Regions from separate parts of the Veillonella sp. AS16 genome, predicted to be linked through region 1. Evidence: riboswitches for the same ligand, from Rfam matches in the RefSeq annotation. Region 1 holds a riboswitch; the other holds the start of a gene.
The links. Region 1 has a riboswitch for cobalamin ahead of nikB (nickel ABC transporter permease). Riboswitches for the same ligand answer to the same signal wherever they lie in the genome.

Region 1 (3,373 bases):
CCACACCGTAACGCATAACAACCCATGCGAAGAAGTTTTCAGTCGGTTCCAATGTAGATGCAAAATTTGTTACGGCTACTTTCAACGTATCCTTATTCTCGGCACCTTTGTTATCAGCACCGCAACCGGCAATGAAGGAACCCATCATCACAATGCTAAGACCTGCTATGAGGGCCTTTTTCCAAGATTTTTTCATGTAAATCTCCTTGTACAATTACAACATATATAATATCACCATGCCACGCTATGGGTGGCATTAATGGTAAAACCACATTACAGTCCGTCCGCCACAGGACGGTTCTTTCACAGAATATATTTCGAATTTTTTCCTGAATATACCTTGAGCTAAATTTTATCCCTGATTCTTAGGATCCACTACATCACGCAGCGAGTCGGACCAGAGATTGAAAATAGCTACGACGAGCAAAATGGACATCCCCGGAAATGCCATAAGCCATGGGCTCGTCTGTAAATATTGACGCCCTTCATTGAGCATAAGGCCCCATTCCGGAGTCGGCGGCTGCGCACCGAAACCGAGGAAAGATAAGCCCGCAACCTCAATCATGATAGCCCCGATGTCGAGAGCACCGGTCGTTACGACGAGAGGTAAAATGTTCGGAATAATATGACGTCTGAGAATGGTTCCCGTAGAAGCCCCCATCATAACCGCCGCCGTTACATATTCCTCGCCGCGTACTTTCAGCGTAAGGGAACGCACGATACGCGCATATTTCGCCCAGCCTACGACAGACAAAGCGAGAATGGTGTTTACAATACTACCGCCCAAAATACCGGCGATAGCAATCGCCAATACAACGCCCGGGAAGGATAACATAATATCCGCCATACGCATGAGGACGATTTCAATTTTCCCGCCGAAATAACCTGCCACCGCACCGATAACGGTACCGATTGTCACCATGATAACGACGATAGACACGCCCATGAAGAGGGACAACTGCGTACCGTAAATGATACGGGATAATACGTCGCGGCCCAGCTTATCCGTGCCGAACCAGTGCTGTGCGCTCGGCGCCTGCAGAGCCTGACTCATATTCGATGTGAAAGCATCGCCCGGTGCAAGCCATGGTGCAAAGATAGCGATGAACACGACGATGAGCATCAACATACTGTAGAAAGAGAACAATTTATGTTTTTGAATAAATTCTGCCATCATGTTCTCTCCCGTTTTAATCTAGGGTCCAACAGGATATACGATGCATCTACTAAAGCGTTAATGCACATATACGCTAATGCAACCCACAACACAAAGCCTTCAATCAGCGGATAATCACGCATGGTGATGGCATAAATCGCCATATTCCCGAGGCCAGGCCAGGAGAATACCATTTCCACTACGGCTACACCGCCTAAAAGCCATCCGATAAGTACGCCCAAGATAGTAATCAATGGAAGTAATGCATTCGGCAAAATATGGCCGAATAAGATTTTCACTTCGCTGACACCACGAGCGCGAGCACCGATGACGTAATCCTTCTGCATTTCCTCCAGGATGACAAGACGTACTTGCCTCATGTACTTGGAACCTACCACCACGGCCAATGTAATCGCCGGGAGAATGACCCCCGTTGCCGTTACACGGGATGATGCGATCGGAACCAGACCTAACTTAAGACCGAAAATGTAGATTAACACTAATCCCAACCAGAATGTCGGCATAGAGATACCTACAAAGGAAGCAAATCTGAGCAGATAGTCTATCCATTTATTCCGATTAAGAGCGCTCACAATTCCTGCCGGCAATGCATACAGCAATGTAAATACTAAGGCTGTTCCCGCGAGGGCTACCGTTCCCGGCAAAGCCTCAAGCATACGGTCCACCACCGGTTTTTTCGAGGAATAACTCATCCCCAAATCGCCGTGCGCCGCATTGACAACCCAGTTCGCATACTGCACCAGAAACGGCTTATCGAGCCCCAACTGTGCTCGCGTTTCATCAATCGTTTCCTGAGATACAATCGTATCCGCCGTTTCCAATAACATCGTTACCGGATCACCGGGGGCTAAATAGGTTAGACAAAATGTCAAAAATGTAATGCCAAACAGGGTCACAATAAACTGACCGATCTGCTTGGCAATGCGTTTGCCCATAGGCACCTCCTAAACTCTCTAAAACCCTAAATACCAGAGATACATGAATAACCCTATAAGTGACACTCCAAGCTGCTGCATTCCAATATCTCCTATCTCCATAATTTTATTGCTTTGCAATATGGAGGCCTCTACACAGTTGAGCTATACCCGGAAATATGCACAAAAAAAGGCTAGCCAGCCTGACTAACCTAAACAGGAAATACCATATACAATATACCGTTCCTTTAGAGCAGGCTTTCTGACTTATGATTCATCGCAACATCTCGGCCTTCCCAGTTCCCCAGTGACCCTATAATGAAACCTTGCTCCTCATTACAGCTATTTGCATAGTATGGGATTCACACCCATTTTCCTCTTTTACGCTCGGTATACACCGACACTCATTAGTTTATTCATTTTTATCGATTATAAATATACTATATTTATACTTAGTTTACAATACACATACCCCCTATGGGTACAAAGCACACATCAAGACACAAAAAAGAGGCCGTTACAGTAGTAACAGCCGCTAAAAGACGAGAGTTTAATCGATACTTTGTTGTAAACCGACCTGGCGGCGATGTAGCCATGCTTTACGAACCATATACGTTACAAAGCCGATGCCGATAGCAATAGCGCTGCCCATCATCGCATCCACGCCACATGCGTAGATCGCATACAAGCAGTATGCTACGCCAAACATCGCAACCGGTGCGAATCTTTTAACTTTCACCTCTGCAGCACCCTCCTGTCGCATCATAGTCGTTACGGCTAAGATACACAATACATAAGGGAACACATTAGTTACAACGGCCAAGTTTACAAGATTTTCAAATTGCTGACGAAGAGAGTCATCTGCCGTAAATAATGTAATCGCCGTTTCAATAGCCAACAAGATAAAGACGCCACGCACAGGAGCATCCTTGCTGTTCACGCGAGCGAACACCTTAGGGAAATAGCCGTGCTCTGCGCAGCTTTTAAAAACACGAGACAAGGTGAACTGCCAGCACAATAATGCACCGAAGCAGGAAATCACCATAGCCGCCATTACGATGTCAGCCACCGTATCATTGAACATGTATACGAAGGTCAACCCGAATGGTGCATTCGAATTTAAGAGATCAACGTTAGGCACGATACCGGCCATCACGTTAGTGGACAAGATGTAAATCACCGCCACTGCTAATGTGCCCGCTACAGTCGCAATAGGCACGTTTTTCTTTGGATTCTCTACAGCATCAGCATTCGCTGCAGCAGATTCAAATCCTAGGAAGCC
Region 2 (3,373 bases), on a different contig from region 1:
AAGTCCAAGGTGCATGAGGACTCCGATTCGCATGTAACGGCGGCCAAGGCGGCTCTTTCAGCGGGCGATTACAACAAGGCCGTACAGGAGGCGACCGCATCGATAGCGGCTCATGCGGGTAATGCGGAGGCGTACTCTGTGCGCGGCATGGCGGAGGCGTTACAGGGGGATACGGACAAGGGCCTGCAGGATACCAGGAAAGCTTACGATTTAGATTCCGATAACGTGGCCAATTATTACAATATGGCGATGGTCTATAAACTGCAGGGCCGCTTGAACGAGTCCAAGGAATGGTTTGAGCGGGTACTGGAAAAGGATCCTCGCAATACATGGTCCGTTTATGGTATCGCCACCATTTATGCGGATCAGGGGAATGATGTAAAAGCCCTCGACTGGCTGGAACAGGCGATTAAAATCGACCCGTCCGTGAAAGCCGTGGCGGCGGAGCAGGATCATTTTATGAAATATCACGGTCAGCCCCGCTTTGAAGCACTGATAAAATAAGTTACTCAATTTATATAGTAAAATAGCCTTTTCACTATGAAGTACGCCCCGATATCAGATCAAGTTCAATCTGATATCGGGGCGTACAACAGATGTTAATCTCTCATAGCGGAGGGGCTATATTGTTTATATGTGGAATATATATTTTACCTGTTCCGTTGCAACTGATTCGACATCGTAAAGATGATGAGGGCGAGCCAGATACAGGAGAAGGCGATGATGTTCGTCGTAGTGAAGCTTTCACCGAAGTAGAAGATTGCCAAGAGTAAAGCGATGGTAGGCGATACGTATTGCAGAAAGCCGAGTACATTAAGCGGCAACAGGCGGGCGCCATACGAAAACAGTATGAGCGGAGCCGATGTGGTCAGGCCGGATCCGATGAACAGCAAGGTCGTATTCCAGTCCGTGCCGAAATAGGACCATGACGATGTGTCGATAAACATCGTGTACAATACGGCGAGAGGGGTTACAATCCATGCTTCGAGGGCGATGCTCGTGAACGGATGGATGATTAGTTTTTTCTTTACCGCGCCGTAGAGGCCGAATGAGACGGCGAGGGCCACGGAAATCCACGGCAGAGAGCCCAGTTGCCACGTAAGAAAAGCGATGCCCAAGGCGGCGATAGCGACACTGAGCTTTTTCGGAAACGTGAGGACCTCTTTAAAAATGATGACGCCCAGCAGGACATTGAGGAGCGGGTTGATATAGTAGCCGAGACTGGTGTCCATAACATGATTATTCGCGATGGCCCAGATATAGGTGCCCCAGTTGAGGCTGACCAGTAGTGCGGCACATAGGAGCAGCACGATTTGCGAGCGATGTGTCCATAAATGGTGGCAGTCCTTTTTAAATTGTGTAAAATTTATGCCTATAACGATGAAAGCCATAAAGATGCCGGACCATATGATGCGATGGGCCAGCACGGTATAAGGGGAAATATGCTGTAAGAGTGCCCAGTAAATAGGGAGTAATCCCCATATGATATAACAGCTGAGAGCCATAAGCAGCCCTTTTTTATTTGTATGTTCCATAGAATAGATGCCTCCTGATAAATATGATTTATTATAGCATTATTCATGTGTGATGCGAATATATTACTTTAAGTTATGCTATATGCTTTTTACATATAATATAAAATTAGGTACTTATGAATTGATTTTATAAATGTTGACTGAATGCAGTGTTTTACACTATATTTAAGGGAGAACAACAAAATATTGAGAATAGGTGTCACAAGACTTAATAGAGAAATCGGTATAAGCCGATGCGGTCCCGCCACTGTAAGGACGAGCCTGCTTTCATAATGCCACTGGAGCAATCTGGGAAGGCGAAAGCGAGGCGATGACCCCGAGCCAGGAGAACTGCCTATTTGATAATCACCGTTATGTACCTACGAGCGATAGGAAGGGGATTGAGGTATACTGCTTAGAGGTTTTTGTGTACCTTTCAACAAGAAACCTAACGTGTCACTCCAGGGTGGCACGTTTTTTGTTGCCATTCGGGAGGGGCGTATTAGGAGCTTTGTATTACGACTTGATAATGCCGGATTTGCTCGAGTCGGATATATCCCGAACAGTTTATAGGTACGATGACGGATTCGCTGTTCCTAGTATGGTTTCGAGTTGAAAAGGAGGCACATATATGTCTGATAAAATGGCTTCAAATGCCGCAAATAGCGAACTGCTAGCTCCTGTGTCATTTGATGAATTTGAGAAACCTACGTATGAAAAATGGCAGGCTGAGGTTGAAAAGGCTTTAAAGGGCGGGGACTTTCATAAAAAGATGTTCACGAAAACCTATGAAGGAATTACTTTACAGCCGATTTATACGCCAGCGTTGCATCAGGAAAAAATTCCGAAGGGCGTGTATCCCGGTGCGGGTCAATTTTTGAGAGGCACCAAGGCGAGCGGCTATATTAAGGATTCCTGGGGTGTGTCGCAATACGTAGATGAGTCGTTACCGAAGGACGCAAATCATGCGAGCCTGTACGAGATTGTCAAGGGCAGTACGATTCATAACATCCGGCTGGATGAAGCGACGCGTCATGATCAGGATGTGCAGGTCGGAGCCGCTGTAGGCGTGGGCGGTACATCGTTATCGACTGTTGAAGATTGCACGCAATTATTGGAACGGTTTAACTTCAAGGAAAATCCTCTCTACATCGAGGCCGGTGCATCATCTGCCATCCTGTTGGGGATGATTTCCGCCACTGTGAAAGCGACGAAAAAACAGACGTCCGACCTAAAAGGTCTCGTAGGTGCGGATCCTATCGGTGTATGGGTGAAAGACGGTGCGCTGCATATGTCCCTGGACACGGCGTTTGATGAAATGGCACATAGTGTGATCTGGGCTTCCGAACAGGCGCCACAGCTCAAGACCGTCCTCATTTCCGGCGATGCCTATGCAAACGGCGGTGCTAATGACGTGCAGGAAGTGGCTTACGCTTTGGCGACGGCGGCTTGTTATGTTCGTCAGCTGGCGCAACGCAACGTGGATATTCACACCATTGCAAACAGCATGATGTTCACATTCTCCTTAGGAGCTAACTTCTTCATGGAAATCGCGAAATTACGCGCTTTGCGTGTGATCTGGGCGCGTATCATGGAGGCTTTCGGTGCTGATGAAAGCGATCGTGCGGTGCATGTTCACGGCAGAACATCGGCTTTCACAAAGACCGTATACGATCCGTATGTAAATCTGTTGCGTAACACGACACAGGCATTCTCCGGCGTTGTGGGCGGTTTGGACAGCATGGAGGTATCGCCGTTTGACCAGCCGATTCGCAAATCCGACGATTTTTCCCGTCGGATTGCGCGTAATATTCAGGTCATGTTGCAGACGGAATTCGAATTGCGTCAACCTGTGGACC

Region 2: linked by a shared signal. The riboswitch ahead of HMPREF1521_RS07020 (methylmalonyl-CoA mutase family protein) and the one ahead of nikB (nickel ABC transporter permease) in region 1 are both predicted to bind cobalamin.

What each region holds. Positions count from the first base shown of each region.
Region 1 is NZ_AZYX01000012.1:29,412-32,784, forward strand. It holds gene HMPREF1521_RS04745 (ABC transporter substrate-binding protein) at 1-196, opposite strand, end outside; gene nikC (nickel transporter permease) at 353-1,174, opposite strand; gene nikB (nickel ABC transporter permease) at 1,174-2,112, opposite strand; cobalamin riboswitch at 2,326-2,514, opposite strand; gene potE (putrescine-ornithine antiporter) at 2,642-3,373, opposite strand, start outside.
Region 2 is NZ_AZYX01000019.1:211,495-214,867, reverse strand. It holds gene HMPREF1521_RS07030 (tetratricopeptide repeat protein) at 1-504, shown strand, start outside; gene rarD (EamA family transporter RarD) at 651-1,535, opposite strand; cobalamin riboswitch at 1,713-1,888, shown strand; gene HMPREF1521_RS07020 (methylmalonyl-CoA mutase family protein) at 2,146-3,373, shown strand, end outside.